One region of the Paenibacillus sp. MER 180 genome, then DNA from elsewhere that is predicted to be linked to it. Evidence: a T-box and tRNA genes for the amino acid it is inferred to sense, from the RefSeq annotation. Region 1 holds a T-box; the other regions hold tRNA genes.

Region 1 (7,749 bases):
GAACAGGATCGCTACGGACGACTTATTGCACTGCCAGCTCGTGAAGATGATTTGGTACCTTATATGTTCGCAGCTCCTGAGTCTTGGAACAACACATGGCGCGATGCGGTCGTGTACCGTGCTCTCAAGATGGGAACGTTCGTTGTCGTAGATGGCGCGCCTGTTGGAGAAGGTGTTATTGGATTCATTCATGAATCACTCCGTCCGCGCCTGCTTCGTCTTGGTGAGTCTGTCCGTGTTCGCATTACGCATGTCCGTGAGGATGGGCGCGTGAATGTAACGATGGCAGAGCGTAAAGAAGTCGGCATGGATCAAGATGCTGAACGCTTGTTCACCTTCTTGAAGGAGCGTCCGAACGGCACAATGCCATATTCCGATGAGACGCCTGCCGATATTGTGAAGCAGCGCTTTGGCATTAGCAAGTCAGCATTCAAGCGTGCCATCGGCCGCTTGCTGAAGGCGGGTCTCATTCGTCAAAATGGGAATTGGACCGAATTGACGGAAGCGGCTGCTGCAATGGATACGGCACAGCTTCACAAGGCACTGTCGGCGGCACAAGCCGAAGCGCGTGAAGCACATAAGGCTCGCTCGCACGGCAACGACAATGCACGCTAAGTCGTTCATTCAACATGCATTACGAATGATGGAATGAGGGAACAACCTCCAGCAGGGGAAGTGAAGATGGATGATTTCATATGGGCGTGTAGCGGAGGTTTATGACCGCTTAATGGAGGACATGCCATACGACCAGTGGGTGTCATTTGCTCGGCAGGCTTGGGAACGGTTTGGAAGCGGCGAGGTTCGTTCCATCGTTGACCTTGGCTGTGGAACCGGGAGTACGGCATTGCCACTGGCCAAGCTCGGTTATGATGTAATCGGCATCGATATCTCAGAATCGATGCTGTCAATTGCGAGCAGCAAGGGAATAGAGGCTGGCCCGCTGAAGGGCGACGTGCGTTGGGTGAATCAGGATATGTGCGATTGGGCCATGCCTGGAGAAGCGGATGCCGTCGTTTCGTTCTGTGACAGCTTGAACTATGTGACGGAAGAGGACGACGTGAAGCGTGCTTTTCAAGCTACCTATAACAACTTGAGATCTGGCGGCGTTTTCTTGTTCGATGTGCTTCATGTCCGTCAATTCGAACATTATGCGGAGACCCAGCCTTTTGCCTATGATGATGAAGATATCTCTTACATTTGGTTTTCGGACTATGATGAAGAACGCCAGGAGATTGAGCACCAACTGACCTTGTTCGTTCGTCAGCAGTCTGGAGGCTTGTACGAGCGTATTGACGAGGAACATGTTGAACGCGCCTATGATCCAGATTGGTTAGAACGTATGCTGAAAGAAGCTGGTTTCGGTCATGTCGAGCAATTTGCGGACTTTGAATGGCAGTCGCCGGACGAAGAGTCGCGGCGAATCTTTTTTGTTGCAGTGAAGCCATAAAGATAGATGTGCATAGTTTCTGAAGATGCACGTGAGATGCACATTTATCCGTCGTGAGATGTAGAATTTGGTGTTACTTTCTCAATTCAAGGCGAATGAACAAGAAAGATTTGGAGTTGCATGGCGATCATTGACAATAAGAAAATTTTTCATTATGATATAGCTACTTGCATCTATTTGGATGCATCATAATCATATTCAAGCTGAATAGGTAGAATGGAAAGACTTCGAAGAGGAATAGTACCTTAGGTCCCATCTTCAGAGAGCCGGCGGTTGGTGCAAGCCGGTGATGGTGCAGAAGCGAACTCACCTCAGAGTCGCGCAGCAGAATCAGGAGCGGTAAGCTGCGACGTATTGCCAGCGTTAATGGTGTAAAGGGAGTGGATAGCAAAGCATGCTGTCCGCTAACTAGGGTGGTACCACGGGAATAATGCCTCTCGTCCCTAGCGATTATCGCTAAGGATGGGAGGCTTTTTTAATCACATTTATTCATTGCCACAAGTATGACGGACATGCGCGAGCAGCCGTCTGGGCATCGTAGGAGGAGTAAGCATGAGTCAAGAAGCGAAGCAGCCGCACGGTTACGTGCCGCAGCAGATCGAGCCGAAATGGCAATCCTATTGGGATGAACATAAGACATTTGCAACGACAGAAGATGAGAACAAGCCGAATTTCTATGCACTGGATATGTTCCCATATCCATCTGGCGCCGGACTTCATGTAGGACACCCGGAAGGATATACGGCTACAGATATCATGTCTCGTTACAAGCGCATGCAAGGATACAATGTCCTTCATCCGATGGCATGGGACGCATTCGGCCTTCCAGCTGAGCAATATGCGATCGATACGGGACAGCATCCGCGTGAATTCACGGTGAAGAATATCGACAACTTCCGTCGTCAGATCAAGTCATTGGGCTTCTCTTATGATTGGGATCGCGAGTTCAGCACGACTGATCCGGAATATTACAAGTGGACGCAGTGGATCTTTATTCAGTTGTACAAGAGAGGACTCGCTTACGTTGCAGAAGTTCCTGTTAACTGGTGTCCAGCTCTCGGTACAGTACTTGCGAATGAGGAAGTCATTGATGGCCGTTCGGAGCGTGGTAACCACCCAGTTATTCGTAAGCCAATGCGCCAGTGGGTATTGAAGATTACGGAGTATGCAGAGCGTTTGTTGCAAGATCTGGATGAGCTTGACTGGCCGGAGAGCTTGAAAGACATGCAGCGCAATTGGATTGGGAAGTCCAAGGGAGCTGAAGTTCGCTTTGTTATCGACGGTCACGAAGAGGAACTGGTTGTATTTACAACTCGTCCAGATACGCTGTTCGGTGCAACTTACTGTGTCATGGCTCCTGAGCATGAGCTTGTCGAACGCATCACGACAGCTGAACAGCAAGCTGCTGTGAAGGCATATCAAGAGCAGGCGGCACGCAAGAGCGATCTGGAGCGTACGGATTTGGCGAAGGATAAGACGGGTGTATTCACAGGCAGCTATGCGGTGAACCCGGCGAATGGAGCGAAGCTTCCAATCTGGATCTCGGATTATGTGCTTGCTGGATACGGTACAGGTGCAATTATGGCTGTTCCTGGACATGATCAGCGCGACTGGGAATTCGCGAAGCAATTTGACCTGCCGATCATCGAAGTGATTGAAGGCGGCAATGTACAGGAAGAAGCATATTCCGGCGATGGAGCTCATGTGAATTCAGAATTCCTGAACGGAATGGACAATGCGGCTGCAATGGCGCGCATGATTGAATGGCTTGAAGCAGAAGGCAAGGGCGAAGGCAAGGTAACGTATCGCCTGCGCGACTGGTTGTTCAGCCGTCAACGCTACTGGGGAGAGCCGATTCCAATTCTTCATCTGGAAGACGGAACAATGAAGCCTGTACCGGAATCCGAACTTCCGCTTACACTGCCGGATGTCGATCAGATTCGTCCATCAGGAACTGGAGAATCTCCGCTAGCGAATGTAGACGAATGGGTGAACACAGTTGATCCAGAGACGGGTATGAAGGCTCGCCGTGAAACGAATACAATGCCGCAATGGGCGGGAAGCAGCTGGTACTACCTGCGCTACATCGATCCGCACAATAACGATGAAATCTGCTCAAAAGAGAAGCAAAAGAAATGGCTTCCAGTTGATTTGTACATTGGAGGCGTTGAGCATGCGGTTCTTCACTTGCTGTATGCGCGCTTCTGGCACAAGGTATTGTTCGACCTTGGTGTCGTAGATACGAAGGAGCCATTCCAGAAGCTTGTTAACCAAGGGATGATCCTTGGTACAAATGGCGAGAAAATGTCTAAGTCCCGCGGCAATGTCATCAATCCAGATGATATTGTGAACGAGTTCGGCGGCGATACGCTGCGCATTTATGAAATGTTCATGGGTCCACTGGAAGCGACGAAGCCATGGAACACGAATGGTGTAGAAGGAAGCTACCGATTCTTGAGCCGCATCTGGCGCTTGTTCATTAACGAGGAGACAGGAGCCCTGAACAGCAAGATTGCTAACGGAACGGATGGAACAGATCCGGCCTTCGTTCGTACATGGCACAAGACCATCAAGAAGGTGACGGAAGACATCGAAGGATTCCGTTTCAATACGGCAATCAGCCAATTAATGATCTTCATCAATGAGGCGTATAAGACGGAGGTTCTTCCACGCCAAGCGATGGAGAACTTCGTTCAATTGCTGGCACCGCTCGCGCCACATATCGCGGAAGAATTGTGGCAGCGTCTTGGCTACCAAGAGTCGATTACGTACGCTGCGTGGCCGACTTATGATGAGTCGCTTACAGTTGATGCGGAAGCAGAAATTGTTATTCAAGTGAATGGCAAGATTGTATGCCGTGCAAATGTAGCAGCAGATGCTGACGAAGAAGCAATGCAGCAAAAAGCGATGTCCCTCGCGAACGTTCAGGATGCCATCGCCGGCAAGACGGTTCGCAAAGTCATCGCAGTAAAAGGCAGACTTGTTAACATTGTGGTCGGTTAAGTTCTTCGCCAAATAGTTGGGATTCGACCTTGTGTAGATCCTCCTCATATTTGGCATGGGTGACTTGAATGAGCTGCTGGAATACTCCATCCAGCTCACCATCCAACAGACGGAGCGCCTCGGCGGTAATGCCGCCGGGGACTGCTACCCGCTGTCTCAAGTGCTCAAGGCTGAATCCTCCCTCCGTTAGCAGCTTGCCAGTACCAAGCAGCATCTCGCTGGCCAGGCGCTCTGCCTCATTCCTTTCGATTCCTGTAACTTCAACTGCAGCCTCTATCCATTTCTGCACGAAAAAGGCGATAAATGCCGGCCCACAGCTTGAGATATCCGAAGTGATGCGCGTATACTGCTCGGATACCTGAACTGGACGGCTAATGGACATCATCAACTGTTCCAATAGCAGCCTGTCTTCTGTTTGAATTCTGCTTCCATACATACATAAGGATGCTCCGCTCCATACATAATTCGTAACACTTGGTATAATTTTTGCTATCTTGCAGGACAGCTGCCGCTCCAAATGGCTAATGAGCACTGGACTCGTTATCGATACAACGATGAGAGAAGGCTTTACATATTGTGCGATTTCGTTCAGAACGGCTTTGAATTCTGAAGGCTTCACACATAAAAAGACGATATCGCTTTCTTGTACAGTTTCTACATTGCTGCTGGCCAATTGCAGCCCAGGATATTGCGCAGCTAGCTGTTGAACTTTATTCCTCGTGCGATTGCTTGCGATAAGTTGAGATGGTTCCAATGCACCTGATTGAATAAGTGCTTCAATGATCGTAGACCCCATGCTTCCCGTACCTATAAACCCGACTTTCAAGTACGTTCCCTCCCTTTGCTTCTGCCTATTCCGCTGTTGTCGTAGGACGTGATTATGTTCACTTCGTATTCATTTGTGATGAACACAAGTTTATCAAGCTTATTGATCCATATGATGACATGGTTGACCATTATGCCGTCATTCGCTGACGAAGGGTGTGGTGACATGAGAGAAGGAATGAGGAAGACCGGAGCATTGCCAATGCGCTGGCTAATTGCAATGAGTCTAGCAGTAATCGGTGTTGCAATCTGTATGTGGATATGGGTGAAGCCGCAAGGGTCACTGCAAGCAGGGACTTGGACGGATTTGAATGATGAGATTGAATCGATGATGGCTGCTGAAGGGAAGGAAGCCCAGATCACGGAATCGAAGATGTCTTCGAAGTCGATTCCCGCTGCGGAACAACATGCACAGAACAAGCAGCAGTCTTCCGTATCGACAGTAGCCCATAAGGATGATGGTGCTGACACGGGAAAGGGAGGACAATCGGAGGCCGCCAGTTTACTTCCTTCAACGGATGTCCTTAAGACGGAGAAGGAGCATTCCAGTGCGGCTGGGAATAAGGGAGCTAAGGGAGCTGTATCCCAACTTCTCAACATTAATGAAGCTGATGCATCTGCGCTGGTGACACTTCCAGGTATTGGACCGAGTAAAGCGAAAGCAATCATTGAATACCGTGAGAAGAAGGGAGCCTTCCGCCACGTTGACGATCTGATGAAGGTGAAGGGAATCGGCAAGAAGATGATGGCCAAGATCCGGGATCAGGTACGTGTGGAATAAAATGCGTGAAATGTGCAACATTGTGATGTCTTTAGTTGCATGAATGCGCAGGCCTGCTTACAATAAGGGTAACATACACAACATAGACAAAGGCAGAAGAATGGGGATTGGAGTTATGACAACGACTATGCGCAAAGACTGGGATACGTATTTTATGGATATTGCCTATATGGTGTCTACTCGCTCGCGCTGTCCAAGACGGCATGTGGGCGCTGTGCTCGTACAGGGCAAGAAGCTGCTTGGTACCGCTTATAATGGCGCTCCGATGGGGATTCCTGACTGCAGTGAGGCTGGCTGTATGATCGCAGAACAATATGAGAAAGTTGTCGTAGACGGCGAAGCGCAGATGGTTAAGAAGCAGCGCTGCATTCGCACGATCCATGCAGAACAGAATTTGCTGCTATTCACGGATCGGAATGATAGAGAGGGATCTACGGTATACGTGACGGATCAGCCTTGTTGGACATGTGCCAATATGCTCGCCAATAGTGGTGTTGTCGAGATCGTATATCACCGTCCTTATTTGAAGGACAGCGATAAAGTGGCTGCGATGATGGAGCATAAAGGAATTGTGTTCCGTCAACTTGATCATTATCATCCGCCGGCAGAGTCGGTAATGGATGAAGTTAGCGAATAAATGTATCGTTCTGAATAGGGATGAGGAAGAACCTCTGTGCTCAAGCAGCACTGTTCGTTTCGCATTTAAATGCGAAACGAACAGTGCTGGCGAGTATGGAGGTTTTTTGTGTATGGGTAGGGGGGATGGTATGCTGGCACGTCGACCGTTGGTTGTGGCTGCCTGTATGATGGCCGGAGGCTTCCATCTAAGCGCAGTTCTCTCGAATGGAGAGGCTTGGATTGCAGCTCTCGGAATTGTGCTAGTATTGCCGCTTTGTGTCATAGGAGGCTGGTGCAGACGTATGCAAGCAGTCTTGTATGCGCTGCTGCTGCTTATGGCTGTACTCTATTATCAGTTGACGGTGAACAGTGGAGATAGTGTCTGGTCGTATGAGGGAGTTAGTTCTTATGTAGATCAGGTACAGGAAGTGAATGGAGAATGGGAAGGGGTGATCCTAACCCCGCCAGAGCAGGACGGAGATCGGATGCAGTTCCAATTCGGAGTTACAGGCTGGAGAACTCCAGAAATGAAGCAAATGGAAAGTGTAAGGGAGACGCTGCTAGTTCAAATCAAGCTTTCTAGTAAGCAGGAACTGCAACAGGTGCATCAATGGAACCGAGGGCAATTGGTACGTATACAAGGTAAGCTTGAGGTCCCCGGCGATGCGGGGAACTTTGGTGGATTCAGCTACAGAGACTATTTACATACTTTACAAATCGACTGGTTGTTAAGGGTGTCGGGTTTACAGCAAATGACCTCGCATACAGCACTTGAGACGATCTCTTCCTATGCACCTACTATCATGTGGAATCGAATGCTGGCATATGTGGATCAAGGCAGGGAGCGTCTGGCAGCGATATTGGAGCATATGTACAAGCAGCCTCATAGCGGCTATATGCAAGGGCTTATCCTGGGAACACGGGGAGATATGGATCCGGATATTTATCAACAGTTCTCGCAGTTGGGACTTACCCATATACTCGCCATATCTGGATTGCACGTAGGTGTACTTATCGGTGCTCTATTGTATCTCTTCCGATTGCTGCGCATGACGAAGGAGACGGGCATATCGAT
Region 2 (7,533 bases), on a different contig from region 1:
ATGAAGAAGCGGGCGTTGCAACCGCTGAGGATGCGGTGCAGGGTGCGCTTGATATTATAGCGGAGATGGTGGGCGACGAGCCTGCTATACGAGCCTGGGTTCGTAAGTTTACATTTGATCAGGGCATAATTCGTACCGAAGCGAAGGACAAAGAGCAGGAATCGGTATATGAGATGTACTATGCGTACACGGAACCGGTTCGCAGGCTGCCTTCTCACCGGATATTGGCGATTAACCGCGGTGAGCGTGAAGACATTCTGAAAGTTGCGTTAGATGTGCCTGTAGAACAGGTACATGCTTATATGGAGCGGAAAGTGATCCAACGCGACTCTGTCGTCACTTCCTTGCTGAAGGCGACGATTGAAGATGCCTACAAGCGATTAATTGCACCGTCAATTGAGCGGGATGTACGCAATGAGCTAACTGACAAGGCTGAGGAGCAAGCAATCCAAGTATTTGCACAGAACTTGCGAAGTCTTCTATTACAGCCGCCAGTAAAGGGGAAGACCGTATTAGGTGTCGACCCCGCTTTCCGGACAGGCTGCAAGCTGTGCGTGGTCGATGATACAGGCAAGCTGCTGGAAGTAGCAGTAACGTATCCAACAGCCCCTCACCATAAGGTGGCAGAGGCTGAGCAGACGTTCAGCAGACTCGCAGACAAGTATGGGGTTGAGTTGGTCGTAATCGGCAACGGAACCGCTTCTCGCGAGACCGAGCAATTTGTTGCAGATTGGTTGAAGTCCCGTCCAGGCGGTGGAGCTGGCATCCAATATGTAATCGTCAATGAGGCTGGCGCTAGTGTCTATTCGGCTTCTAAGATAGCCCAAGAGGAGTTTCCTTCTCTGGATGTTGCAGAGCGCAGTGCAGTATCGATTGCTCGTCGGATGCAGGATCCATTAGCGGAGTTGGTTAAAATTGAACCTAAGGCTATTGGAGTTGGTCAGTATCAGCATGATGTGGCTCCTAAGCGGCTGGAGGAGAGCTTGGGCGCCGTTGTGGAATCGGCAGTTAACCATGTTGGTGTAGATTTGAACACGGCTTCTCCGTCCTTGTTGTCTTATGTATCAGGCATCAATGCAACCTTGGCTAAGAACATCGTGAAGTACAGGGAAGAGAACGGGAAATTTACGGTTCGTAAGCAGCTGCAGAAGGTGCCGCGTCTGGGGCCGAAGGCATTTGAGCAATGTGTAGGATTTCTCCGTATTCCAGATGGAGATCTTCCTCTTGATAAGACGCCGATTCACCCAGAGTCGTATGGAGTTGTTGATCGGCTGTTCGCGCTCATGGGACTTCGTACGGAGGATATTGGGACAGCTGCGTTAACACAGGCACTGAGCGGGGCGAATCTAAATGAGCTGGCTGATAAGTTAGAGGTAGGTACACCTACACTGAAGGATATTATCGACAGCTTGCTGCGTCCGGGTCGCGACCCGCGCGAGGAGTTGGCGCCGCCTATTTTCCGTACAGATGTCCTCCAAATCGAGGACTTGAAACCTGGTATGGAGCTGAAGGGAACGGTTCGCAACGTTATTGACTTCGGTGCATTCGTTGATATCGGCATTAAGAATGACGGCCTCGTGCATATTTCTCAACTTAGCGACCGTTTTGTGAAGCATCCGCTTGATGTTGTCTCTGTCGGTGATAATGTAACGGTATGGGTACTGCAAGTGGATATGAAGAAGGGCCGGGTCGGTCTTACCATGAAGGCTCCGAAGTAAAGAGGGATAAAGCGATAGAACGAAAGCATTAAAACCATATATGTAATACATGCAATCGTAAAATATGAAACATGACGGTAGCATATTGCAGCATGACGAAAGTCCCCCGATGAGGAAGTCGGACGGTCTCACACCTTGTTATGAGACGCCGTTCGTTCAATCGGGGGTTTTTTGCCTATATGCGATGATGATCTAAGGCCTGACTTTCTGCTTGTGCATGTTGCGCAGCGTACGGAGCCATTTACGTATGCGCACGCGGCTTCGAACGGTAAAAAAACCAACACTCATTTAATAGCTTAATTTGACGGCGATCCTTCTTATTGAAGGCGCGCATTAGCTGATTGCATAACCATTGCGGCATGAGTATCCCTCCTTCGGCGGGGACGAGAGAATCGTCGTTGTAACGCTATCATATGGGCGTTGGCCGCATTTGGTGCAGGTCCGCAATCGTCTCTGCAGGTATCTTTGCAAGCATTTCTGCAAGTATCTCTGCCTGTATCTCAAAGGAATTTATGCTTCATTCTTGTTGTTGTAGGGAACAACCTTTCCCGCTACAATGTAGGCATACCCCGAAAGCAACTTATCTCGAACAGGATTAGAAATAGCAGACTGAGACGAAGAGGCGAAAGGGGGATAAAGATGTCAGATGAACAGCTGCAAGCATGGATCGAACAGGTTTCGCTCCGTGATTTCGGGAAGCCTTTTCGGCATAAGGCACGTTATAATTCGCGGCTGAAGTCAACAGGAGGACGCTACTTGCTGCGCTCGCATGATATTGAAATCAATCCGAAGCAGCTGGAGCAGAATGGTCTGGAAGAAGTCGAACGTATTATTAAGCATGAGCTCTGTCATTACCATCTGCACTTGGAAGGGAAAGGGTACAAGCATCGGGATGCAGATTTCAGACAGCTGCTGCAAGCAGTTGGAGGTTCTAGATATTGCAAATCGCTGCCGGATGTTGCCCGCACCCGTCAAATGCCTTATCGATACCGCTTGGTATGTGTACAGTGCGGACAAGCTTATATGCGCAAACGCAAGGTGGATGTTCGTAAGTATGTATGTGGTCGTTGTCACGGAAAGTTGAAGATGCTGCTAATGACCGAGCAGTTGGAGAAATAATGAACTGCCGTACGTACAGCGATAATGTTCATCATACAGCTTTACTCGTATTCGTAGTGAACCAATTAAACAATAGCTGAGGGAGGTCTTGTCATGCCGAAATGTGAGGGAAAGGTTATTGCAATTACAGGTCCACGCAAAGCTGAGGAGATGTCATTGCTTGTTGCGAAGCAGGGAGGAATACCGCTTGTAAGGCCAACTCAAGGGACGATGTTCGAGCATTTTGACCATCTGGCTGCGGAAGTGGACAAGGTAATAGACAAACCTGTGCAGTTGGCTGTCTGGACGACAGGAATAGGGCTTGAGAAGCTGCTGGAGGCGGCGCGTGAAGCGGGGAGAGAAGAGGCACTGCTAGTGAAGCTGAAGCAGATACGGCATGCAGCACGAGGCTACAAAACCGTTAATGCATTGAAGCGGCTTGGCATCGTCCCGGATATTCGAGATGATGACGGCTCGACGCTTGGTCTGGTAAGGGCTATGGCATCTTATGATGCTGAACAATGGCGCGGCTCATTAGTTGCGCTGCAATTGCACGGAGACCCAGCCCCAACCCTGAACGCATTTCTCGCTGATGCAGGTGCGCAATCTATAGAGCTGATGCCTTACCGGCATACTCCGCCCGATGAGGCCGTACTGGAGCAGTTCACTTCAGAGCTGTTGTCGGGACAGATAGATGCAGTTGCTGTAACGGCTGCTCCACAGCTTCGGTTCCTATTTGCCTATGCGAAGGAAAGAGGGATGGCGGATAAGCTGCTCCAGATCTTCCAAGAGCGAACACTGCTTGCGGCGGTGGGCAAAGTTACAGCTGCAGCGGCGATAGATGAAGGGATAAAGCGGATGTTAGTTCCAGATGAGGAGCGAATGGGGGCGTTAATCGTTGCCTTGTCACGCTGGTTTGAAGCGAACTGATTGACTGCTTGTCTGATATTTTTACATTTATTTTTTGAAATGTGTTGACACTATATCGGATTCATGATAAATTAGTACTTGTCATTCCCTGATAGCTCAGTTGGTAGAGCACTCGACTGTTAATCGAGTTGTCACAGGTTCGAGTCCTGTTCGGGGAGCCATTTATGGAGAGGTACCCAAGAGGCCGAAGGGGGCGCTTTGCTAAAGCGTTAGGGTGTAACAGCCGCGAGGGTTCGAATCCCTCTCTCTCCGCCACAATGGTACAGACAAGATCCCGCAAGGGATTTTTTTGTTATTCTATACATATTGCATCATCGCCGAAATGGATAAAGCAAGGGTAACTGTGAGAGATCGCGGTTATTCCTTGCTTTTTTTCATACACTATAGAGGCATTCAATGTGAACAGATGATGGTCATTCTGTTTCGCAAATTGTTCAGTGCGTTTAATGAGTGTAATGGTGGATTTCATAATATCGGCTTGAAGTAGCAGCGGAGTACACCATATACGGATTGTTATCCGTGGGGGGTGAGCGTAATGGGAAGTAAACGTGATAAACAGAAGCAAGCATGGAACGAGAAAAAGACAACGAAAGCAGACTCGAACAAGGATAAGGACACGGTATCGTACGATACTGATGAGATCATAGATGAGGCAGAACTCATTTTGCAGGGTTCTGTTGATGAAGTGAAGTATGCGCTCCGCTATTGGCATCCTTATGATTTAGCAGTCGTATATCGGCATGTGAATTTGTCGCAGCGCTCTCGGCTGCTTGAGGTGCTGGAAGTAGGTCAGCTTACGGAGATGATCCGTGAGTTGAATCCGGATCTTCAATTGGAGTCTTTCCAGATGCTTGGCCGCAATCGTGCGGCAGAAGTATTGAACCGGATGGACAATGACGACTTGGCTGACATGATGGCAGCGGTTAGCGTGGAAGAGAAGGAGTTCTTGCTTTCGCTCATGGAGCGGGAGGAGAGCGACACAGTACGCCGCCTGATGACTTATGAACCGGAGACCGCGGGCGGATTGATGACGAACCGTTATGTCTGGTTCTATGAGCGTTACACCGTGCGGGAAGCGGTTGAGAAGGTGAAGGCGTTCGCTGAGATGACGAAGAACGTCCACTATCTGTATGTAGTCAATGAACAGAAGCGGCTGGTCGGTACGTTGACATATCGTGAATTGGTGCTGGCTCCGGAGACAGATACCATCCAATCGCTTATGAATGAGAAGGTCATTTCCGTTACCGTCGATACGGATCAAGAGGAAGTGGCACGACTATTTGAACAATACGATTTCTTGTCCATGCCTGTTGTTGATCCAGATGACAAGCTTCTAGGGATCGTAACCGTTGATGATGTCATTGACGTCTTGCGGGAAGAAGCGCATGAGGACATCAATAAGTTGTCGGCAACGGACAAGACGATTGACTTTCGAACGAACCCTTTCACAGCAGCCCGCAGACGTTTGCCATGGTTGATTATGCTTCTGTTCCTTGGGCTTGTGTCGGGAAGCATTATTAGTAGGTTTGAGGGGACGCTGCAGCAGGTTGTTGCGCTGACCTTCTTCATGCCCATGATTGCAGGGATGACAGGAAACACAGGCACGCAGTCACTTGCTGTGGTAATACGAGGACTTGCGTCAGAGCATTTAGACAAGGGAACAGTTACGAGGCTCCTGTGGCGAGAATTGTTCGTAGGTCTGATCATCGGTACGGTGTGCGGCACCGCGGTTGCCCTTGTAGCGGGGATATGGCAGGGAAGCTTAGCGCTGGGGCTCGTAGTGGGCTGCTCTCTATTCCTGACGGTTATCATCGGTACAATGGCGGGTACAGCAATTCCTATCTTGCTGTATAAGCTTAACGCCGACCCAGCTGTAGCATCAGGGCCACTTATTACAACATTGAATGATATCTTCTCGCTGACGGTTTACTTCGGTACAGCCACCTTGTTCCTTTCGTATTTAATTTGAGGCTTCGGGCATATTATAAGAGCAATTAAACATGCCAAAATTGGTGCAGAGAATAGCTGTCGGACAAGGAAAAAACGGTTCATAAATATGGTGAAAAAGTTTTTTTAAAAAAAGGCTTGTCAACGGTCGTATCGTTTGATATACTCTTAATTGTCGCCGAGAGGTGATGAGAAAAAAGTAAGAAACGACAACGATATGGCCCGTTGGTCAAGGGGTTAAGACACCTCCCTTTCACGGAGGTAACAGGGGTTCGAATCCCCTACGGGTCACCACTTCAATCCTTGTTGGAGTGACATGGCGAACAGCAATGTTCTTGCACCATGAGCCATTAGCTCAGTTGGTAGAGCACCTGACTTTTAATCAGGGTGTCGAAGGTTCGAGTCCTTCATGGCTCACCAGTTTTATTCCTCGGTTGAGATGTCAATAGACATCCTTCCCAAAATACGTGCGGTAGTGGTGGAATGGCAGACACGCTATCTTGAGGGGGTAGTGGGCGTACGCCCGTGGAGGTTCGAGTCCTCTCTACCGCACCAAATTAACTAATGACAACTCCTTGCGCAGCAAGGAGTTTTTTAGTGTTTTTAATCATGTTCGGCTGACGTTTCATTACATGCGATTATTTTTTGGTTTATGGACGAGAGCCATGATAAATGCCCAAAACTACTAGATGTGTATATAAGCGAAATAAATCTGTTTACCATAAGAGTCGTTGAGAAAATAGAATCTCGCGGCTCTTATTTATGTTATGGTGAACGCTGATCGATCGGACTATTGAAAATGCCAAGGTTGATAGTAAGTTAACTGAAGTGATGGGGAAGGACATACTACAAGTAATGAGAGTGTAAATCTAATTGTTTTGGATATAAGCCAAGTCATATTGAGAGAGACTTCAATACTATGGAATATGTACGAACTAATAGAGTAACTCTCTTGAGAGATGGTAAGCTGATGGCGGTTCGAAAAGGAGTTTGTTTATGGACAATCATTATCGATTTCTAAACGGTCATCCATTTTCATCATGGCTTGCAAAGGCATCTGGAATCATCGTGCCCGTGTTACCTAAGGGGGAAACAGGGGCTACTGGAGCAACTGGTTCAACCGGATCAACAGGTCAGAGCGGCGCCACAGGAAGAACAGGCCCTACCGGAGCCATAGGGGGAACGGGAACTACGGGTTCAACAGGTGCAACGGGTGTAACGGGAGCTACTGGAACGACAGGTATAACCGGATCGACTGGAATAGGTTCGACTGGGGTGACTGGCGCAACGGGATCGACAGGTGTAACGGGTTCTACGGGGATTACTGGATCTACCGGAGCCACCGGGGCAATGGGAGCAACAGGGACGAGCACTACCGCGACATCCTCGTATGCTGCCAATACTACCGGAGCATCGATCGCGGTCGTCTTGTTAGGTACACTCGTTCCGCTCCCAAGCGCCCAGAACATTGGATCTGGAATAAGCGTGAATGGCTCGAACGATACTTTTACCGTATCTACTGCGGGAAGATATTACATCTCGTATCAGCTCCACTTAACCGCGGGCTTGTTGCTGGGATCTAGACTGCTTATCAACGGAGTAGCAAATGTAGCCTCTACGATAACACCTGTTCTTACGGTATCCACCTTTAACAATGACGTCATTCTAACATTGGCTGCGAACACAACAATATCGCTCCAATTGTTCGGACTCCTAGGAACAGCTACGCTTATTAACAATGCTGCTGGTGCGGCTCTAACCATCATTCACTTAGGCTAGAAATACAACTAGAAATGGAGCGGTAATCGGTATGCAATCTGACTACAAAAAGAGCCGTTGA
Region 3 (7,533 bases), 250 kb from region 1:
AATGACGAAGCATATATAGACAAGAACCGGGAGAGGGGTGCCTGTAAATCCCCAGATCCCCCAGAACCAAGGGTACTTATTCCGCTTGCGCGCATCTAGAAACAACCAAGTTCCTTGAATGAGCAGAATGATTCCAATCAGAACCCAGACCCACCAAGGGACATTCTCATGACTGTTATTCATTCTGCTCACTCCCATTGCTCGGATGGATACAAATTGCCCAGATAAGAACCGCCCCACACAGGGAAATGAGCTGCATCCAGACATAGATATACCAATTCGCTTGGGCAAGACTGCACCCGCCGCCAACTAGCAGCAATGCAGCACTCCATAAGACAAGCAGCTCTTTCCACAGCCGTCTACGGTTCCTCTTCTTCGCCTGAAGCAATACCTGCTGGATATGGGCAGCACTTGGATGCGGAGAATGGCGATCACTCCATTCATCTAAGTGTTCCCAGTGCGGATGCAGTCTCTCCTCCCACGCCGAGTCCTGTTCCGGATGTGTAGCATGATTGGACATCGGTACTTGATGTAGAGAATCTACATGTCCTTTCTTGTTATCTTCCTTCTCACTCATCTTGCTTCCACTCCTTCCGCAGTTTCTCCAAGCCATAGTGCATGCGTGACTTTATCGTACCTGCCTGAACGTTCAACATTTCTGCAATTTCATTAACCTGATATCCATAATAATATTTCAACACAATTGGAGTCCTCTGTTCGTAGGAAAGCTCACCAAGGAGCTCCAGCGCTGCCGTCCACTCCATATTGCTTGATTCCATTTGATAACGCAGCTGACGCACAGCTTGTTCCTGCTCTCGCCATTTGCTCTCCACTTTCTTGCGGCGCATCTTGTCATAAAACAGACGTGTCGCAATCGTAATTAGCCATGACGAGAATCGTGAACTCCCATTGTACGTATGAATCTTCTCCATACACCGCACCATCGTGTCTTGAACCAAATCTTCAGCATTCGAAGAGCTCATCGTTAATTTCAAGGCATATTTATATAGAAAGGAGTAATTATCATGCAGCAGCACAGCAAGTTCATCCATGTCTCCTCTGACTGCTCGCTCTATCCGATGCTGCTCAGACATGTATTCGCCTCCTTTCCTTAATATCATAACGCAACGAGCTTTGCGCAAAGCAACTATATTACGAAATATCGTTAGGAATCGTTCAAGAGAATTATTAAAAAAGTTGAAATAATCATTTAGGAAGGAAGGATGGAAAAAAAAGAAGGATTAGAATAGCAAAAACCGCCGGTTATAACCGACGGTTGATGATAATGGTCGGGACGACACGATTTGAACATGCGACCCCCTGGTCCCAAACCAGGTGCTCTACCAAGCTGAGCTACGTCCCGAATGGATGGTGCCGGTGAGAGGACTCGAACCTCCACGGTTTCCCTCACGATTTTGAGTCGCGCGCGTCTGCCAATTCCGCCACACCGGCTTAGTAGTATCCATTATGAAATTAAGTGGCGCGCCCTGAGAGATTCGAACTCCCGGCCTTTTGATTCGTAGTCAAACGCTCTATCCAGCTGAGCTAAGGGCGCATATATATGGAGCGGACAACGAGATTCGAACTCGCGACCCTCGCCTTGGCAAGGCGATACTCTACCACTGAGCTATGTCCGCATATTACCTTATTTTATACAACTTGTACGACTTCATTTACTTCGTTGTCGTCGTTGCCGTTCAACAAGGACAAGTAATAATATATCAGACTGATAATTGAATTGCAAATCTTTTTTAAAGATTTTTTGATGGTATTTTTTTCTTGCTAAAAAACCTGCTTGCCAAGCCATATCTCAGCTCATACAAGCAGGTTCTAATAGTATGTTCTTAGTTTCTTATGATCTAACCCACTCAAGTGTAAAAGCAGGCTTGCGAATTCCTACTACCCTCGCATTGTCGTTTTTCGTCTCCGCAGGGCTCAGCTTTTTCAATCGTTCGATGGTTGCAGTCGTCGGGTATTGAATCTGCTCTAAAATGTCAGCAGCAATGATCGGCCATTGATCTTCCGATCCGTCCATCACTTTAAAGGCTATCCCTATTCTCTGCTCGCGCAAGCCGAAGCAATAGATGCCTTTGGCCCCGCCTTTCGCTACGATATTCGGATCCTGCAGCAGTGTTGGACAAATAAGTTCCGTTCCGGATACATAGAATGGATGTTTGTTCATTAGACCCGTCAAGCGTGTAATCGCTCTGCGCACTTCCTCATCTGCAATTAAATCCGGACAAGCCAATCTCAAATACAAGAGGGCTATATTGCGAATTGGAATCGCATATACCGGGAACCCGCAGCCATCCGTTCCTAATTTAATTTGCCGGGCAGGCACATCAGCAAGCTGAGACATCAAGCGCAGCACCTTCTGCTGAACGGGATGCTCCGGTTCTGCATAATTATCGGTTGGCCACCCCATCATCTTGCATAATGCCAGAACACCTAAGTGCTTGCCCGAGCAGTTGTGATATAAGGAGCGCGGTGGCTGCCCGTTGGCAATCCGCTCGTCCCTCGCAGCGCCATTCAGTGGATAGGTAGGCTTGCATACGAATTGATCCTCAGTGATCCCCGTTTTCTTCATGAACGATTCCAGTGCTTGTACATGGAACTGCTGTGCACGATGAGATGCAGTCATTAAGACGATCTCTTCCTCACTTAATCCGTAATGCTCCGGAACACCTGCTAACAAAGCAGGGAGCGCCTGCACCGGCTTCGAAGAAGAGCGCATAAAGCTTACATAGTCAGGGTCACCAACATGGAATAGTGTCTCAGCTTGTTCGTTAACACCTACAATATGTCCTGTATATGCACATTCCAACCAACCGCCTCGTGATTCCTCTACTAACACCTTGCCCAAATCAACCATTACTGTTCCTCCTCGCCAACACATGCTGTCATCATTCTCATTTCAAGACTTCCCCTATCATGACATAACTCTGCAAACATAGTATCATGTTCCTAGCTGCTCGTATTTATAACAAGTTCCTGTCAGTTATAAAAATTTCCGCTAACGAACCGGAGGGATAGGCATGATGACCATTGCGGATATAAGGCCATACATCCGTGCAGCGCATATGTATAATTACCGAGGAACGCGAGAGGAACAGCTGCGCAGAGGATACAGCTATGCATTCCACTTATTCTTGGACGGCCATGGTCATATGACGATAGATGACCAACGATATGCGGTCTCGAACGGCACGCTCATCTTTGTACGTCCTGGCGAATGGCATTCCTTCGAGCATGCACCAAATGAAACGATGAATGCATGCAATATCTATTGCGATCTCTGGGAGGCTCCCCCGCCGAACCAGCCTACCTTTGCTTATGAATGGGATGAATTCGATCCGAAGTGGTTAACCGTACAGAAGTCTTGCACAGAACTGGAATCATTGCCGACCTGCACTTCGCTTCGTCCTTATCCTTACTTCATTGAGCTGATGAAGCATGTGCTTACCGCATATAATCGGCGCGGCTGCTATACGAAGCAGGCTGCATCAGCTAGTTTTTACTCCTGGCTGATTCAATGGTACGATGCAAGCAGATTGCCCAATCCTACGGATTATCGCATAGCTCGAATCTTGGAGCGAATGGACGAACATCCCGAGCAGCGGCATTCGGTTGATTACTGGTGCAGCGAATGTGGGCTGGAAAAGTCCCAATTTTATCGGCTTTTCAAGCAAGAGACAGGAGTATCACCTAAAGCGTATTTGCTGCAGGCTCGCATGAAAAAGGCGGCCGTTCTGTTGATGGAAAGCCGCCAATCGATTACGGAAATCGCGCTAATGTTGGGCTACGATTCAATCCATTACTTCTCAAATCAGTTTACCTGCGTGTATGGAATCAGTCCTACCTTATATCGAACAAACAATAGTTACCAGAAAATTGATCGCTAGCATTATGATGAAAGCAGCCCTCTACCAAGTGGAGAAGAGCTGCTTTTTTAGATAACATTATTAAGCGCTTACAATTTCAGAATGTGCACTCGCTTCCTTCGTTGTTTTTTTCTCAGCGGGGATCGTGACAAAAATCATCATAACGCCTGCTGCTGCAAATAGCCCAGCGAAAAGCCACGTAATGCCGGCGTAACCGAGGCTTCCAATAAATAAAGCAACAAGAGCTGGTCCAACGAATGCGCTCAATCCCGCGCCCAGGTTCAAGATTGACATCGCTGCACCCTTTTCTTCCTTTACCAAAGACGGGGCTATCGCAGACAATGGCACGAAGCCTGCCAGACATCCGCCCCACAAAATCCCGACAATTTGCACAAGCCATACATTGCCTGCCGCAAGTTGAGGAACGTAAAAGAGTAAAATCGTAAAGAAGGCCGAGCCTGCACATCCAAACCACATTACCGTATTTCTCCAGCCAAGCTTATCGCCCACAATGCCGAACAGCAGGTTGAACGCGATGTTTCCGATAAAAATCATAGCCCATAGATGCAGCCAGGACGAAATGCTAATGCCTTGACTCTCCATGTATAGCGGCATATATATGGGGAAGCCGAATTGTGCAGCCGTATTGATGATGCGAACTAAGCCGACCAATACGATTTTCGGTTCCTTTTTGACAATTGCCAATCCTTTGGCAAGCTCTTTTACTTTGTTGTCATGCTGTTCTGCCTTGGACTTATCCAGCTTGCCGCCGGGATTGATGACCAGTGCGAACAATGCCCCAAGCAGTACCCATACGATTGCACTCCATAGTGTATTGATATGCCCCAAGTGCTTCAATGCCCAGGTGGAATAGTATGCGCCGAGTACGTTCATGCCCCCAGTGAACACGAACCAGAACCAGCCGACAGCCGTTCCCAGCTTCTTCTGAGGTGTCTGATAAGCGATCCAGACGAGGAACGAGTATGCGAACAAAGGATAGCCGAGACCCTTAAACGCATACGTCGGCAGCATCGTTGCAAATGAAAGCTGGGTAATTCCTAAACCAATAAAGCCTACGGAACCGAGAATGTATAGGATTAACCCGGTCAACATTGCTTTTTTAGGGCCGATCGCGTCAACGAATAATCCGGACAGGAAAGAAGACAATGCAATCGTAACCCCGTATACCGTAAATAAAATGCCGGATTGCTGTACGGTGAGTCCCTGTTCAACCAGATATGGGCTTAACCATCCCTGCTCCAGACCATCCCCCATCATAAAGATCAGAATGCCGAGATAGCCCCAAGCTAGAGATGCAGGAATACCTACTTTGTCAAAAATATTTTTGCTTTTCAAATGCATCACTTCTTTCCTGGATGATCTATTCCTTCTTCTACTGTTCGTAATGCAGCTATTCTATAAAGATGTTAATTTGAACTCTCTCCACCCATCACTTCCAATTTAATCGCTTTCAATTGTTTGATCGGACTCTGTTCATCGCGACCAAAATAATCATGCAGCCGCACATACTCGGCATAAAGTCGATTATAAATGTCCCGGTGCTTACTTTGCGGCTCATACGTTTTCTTAATGCCTCCACCCATTGCTTTCCCGGCCTGCTGAATGGAGTCGTATCCTCCATTAGTACTGCCTGCCGCTACGGCTCCTAGCATGGCGGCCCCCATCGCTGTTCCTTGCTGAGTTGCCGCGACGTGAATAGGCATGCCGATGATGTCCGCGAAGGTCTGCATAATGAATGGGCTTTTTTCCGCAATCCCGCCTGTAGCCATGATTTTGGAAATTGGAACTCCGTGCTGTACAAAGTTCTCAATAATCATCCGCTTCCCGAATGCAACTGCTTCAACCAATGCTTTGTACATTTCTTCGGCTGTCGTAGCCGTCGTCATGCCGAACATTGATCCTGTCAGATCCGCATCCACCAGAACGGAACGGTTTCCATTCCACCAATCCAGCGCAATCAAGCCGCTGGCACCGGGCTTAATCTTCTCTGCCTTCTCATTGAGAAGCTGCAGCACATGCTTGTTCGCAGCTCTGGCCTCTTGCCCTAGGCGCTCTGGCACACAGTGATTCGCGAACCATGAGAAATGGTCTCCCATGCAGGATTGTCCTGCCTCATAGCCGTAGAACCCAGGCAAAATGCCGTCCTCGCAAATGCCGCTAATGCCCGGCACCTTCACTGCCGTTTCACTGACCAGCATGTCGCAGCCGGATGTCCCCATCACCATCAATAAAATATCGGGAGTCGTAATCCCGCAGCCGATTACGGCGCAATGGGCATCGCCTATTCCTACGGATACCGCTGTCCCTGCAGCAAGTCCCGTCCATTTTGCACTATCTTCTGTAATTGATCCTGCTCTGGTGCCTACCGGATAAATGGTTCTCGACATTTTCTCGTCAACGACGTGTTCCAGCTTTGGATCGAGCGCTTTCAAAAATGAATTTGATGGAAATCCATTTTGCTTGTGCCATATGGCCTTATATCCAGCTGTGCAGCTATTTCGTGTTTCTGTGCCAGTTAGCTGTAGTGTAATCCAATCGGCAAGCTCCATGAACCGATCAGCGGCTTCATATATTTCGGGTGCTTCATTAAGAATTTGCCATATTTTCGGAAACATCCATTCTGAAGAAATTTTCCCACCGTAGAAGTCCAAAAATTCCTCGCCCCGCATACGGGCTATATCATTCAGTCGGTTGGCTTCCTCTGCTGCCGCATGGTGCTTCCACAGCTTCACATACGCATGCGGATTGTTCTTGTATGCATCCAGCATGCACAGGGGCGTTCCATCCGCCTTTACGGGAAGCATCGTACATTCCGTAAAATCGGTGCCGACGCCAATAATCTGCCGTGTATCAATGCCACTCGTTTCCAGAACCTTTGCCAGCGTTGCAGTGGTGCATTGTAAATAGTCCTGCGGATGCTGCAAAGCCCAATCCGGCCCCAGCTTCGTTACGCCGTCCGGCAGCACCTGATCCATTACGCTGTGAGGATAGTTCATCTCTGCAGAAGCACATATCTCTCCGGTGGATACGTTAACAAGTATCGTACGGGCACTTAATGTGCCATAATCAATTCCAACTACATATTTCTCCATTTAGCATTCACCCTTTTTAGAACGTAATCGCTACCTTGAAGTCACCATGCTTACCAGATGCATATTCAAAGGCTTCTTCCCATTGCTCAATCGGGAACTTGCGAGTTACAATGCCGTTCGTTTTCAGATTGCCGTTTGCAACATTTTCAATGACGAATGGGTAACAATAGGGGCTCAAATGTGATCCCAATACATCCAGCTCCTTGCGGTCGCCGATGATGGACCAGTCCACGGTAGTCGGCTCCCCGAACACGCTGAATTCCACGAAGCGTCCAAGCTTGCGAATCATGCTCAACCCTTGCGTTACGCTGGAAGGATGCCCTGTCGCTTCGATGTAGATGTCGCAACCGTAACCCTCCGTCATATCCAAAATCGTTTGAACCACATCCGTCTCTTTCGGATTGAGGACGATATCCGCGCCAAATTCCTTCGCCTTTTCCAAACGGTTCTCAACCAAATCCAGCACAATCAATTTTTTTGGATTTTTCATTCTCGCATACGTGATCATCCCTAAGCCAAGAGGCCCCGCCCCAGAGATA

Evidence for each region. A T-box is a leader RNA that pairs with one kind of tRNA and senses whether it is charged. The one in region 1 lies ahead of leuS (leucine--tRNA ligase), so its partner is inferred to be a tRNA-Leu.
Region 2: it has a tRNA-Leu gene. The T-box ahead of leuS (leucine--tRNA ligase) is inferred to sense a tRNA for this amino acid. The anticodon was not compared.
Region 3: it has a tRNA-Leu gene. The T-box ahead of leuS (leucine--tRNA ligase) is inferred to sense a tRNA for this amino acid. The anticodon was not compared.

The regions. Positions count from the first base shown of each region.
Region 1 is NZ_JAMAVT010000002.1:257,808-265,556, forward strand. Features, by position in the region: gene M3661_RS03795 (CvfB family protein) at 1-615, shown strand, start outside; gene M3661_RS03800 (class I SAM-dependent DNA methyltransferase) at 686-1,447, shown strand; T-box leader at 1,666-1,895, shown strand; gene leuS (leucine--tRNA ligase) at 2,000-4,450, shown strand; gene comER (late competence protein ComER) at 4,431-5,276, opposite strand; gene M3661_RS03815 (ComEA family DNA-binding protein) at 5,442-6,056, shown strand; gene M3661_RS03820 (deoxycytidylate deaminase) at 6,172-6,693, shown strand; gene M3661_RS03825 (ComEC/Rec2 family competence protein) at 6,824-7,749, shown strand, end outside.
Region 2 is NZ_JAMAVT010000015.1:147,065-154,597, forward strand. Features, by position in the region: gene M3661_RS22415 (Tex family protein) at 1-1,718, shown strand, start outside; gene cmpA (cortex morphogenetic protein CmpA) at 1,960-2,079, opposite strand; gene M3661_RS22425 (SprT family protein) at 2,358-2,837, shown strand; gene M3661_RS22430 (uroporphyrinogen-III synthase) at 2,931-3,746, shown strand; tRNA gene M3661_RS22435 (tRNA-Asn) at 3,832-3,907, shown strand; tRNA gene M3661_RS22440 (tRNA-Ser) at 3,913-4,001, shown strand; gene mgtE (magnesium transporter) at 4,282-5,715, shown strand; tRNA gene M3661_RS22450 (tRNA-Glu) at 5,913-5,987, shown strand; tRNA gene M3661_RS22455 (tRNA-Lys) at 6,038-6,113, shown strand; tRNA gene M3661_RS22460 (tRNA-Leu) at 6,163-6,248, shown strand; gene M3661_RS22465 (BclA C-terminal domain-containing protein) at 6,690-7,472, shown strand.
Region 3 is NZ_JAMAVT010000002.1:3,716-11,248, reverse strand. Features, by position in the region: gene M3661_RS02705 (sigmaY antisigma factor component) at 1-183, opposite strand, end outside; gene M3661_RS02700 (YxlC family protein) at 176-577, opposite strand; gene sigY (RNA polymerase sigma factor SigY) at 570-1,094, opposite strand; tRNA gene M3661_RS02690 (tRNA-Pro) at 1,287-1,363, opposite strand; tRNA gene M3661_RS02685 (tRNA-Leu) at 1,370-1,452, opposite strand; tRNA gene M3661_RS02680 (tRNA-Arg) at 1,479-1,555, opposite strand; tRNA gene M3661_RS02675 (tRNA-Gly) at 1,563-1,637, opposite strand; gene M3661_RS02670 (asparaginase) at 1,853-2,872, opposite strand; gene M3661_RS02665 (AraC family transcriptional regulator) at 3,036-3,902, shown strand; gene M3661_RS02660 (MFS transporter) at 3,963-5,243, opposite strand; gene M3661_RS02655 (ribulokinase) at 5,309-6,994, opposite strand; gene M3661_RS02650 (MDR/zinc-dependent alcohol dehydrogenase-like family protein) at 7,011-7,533, opposite strand, start outside.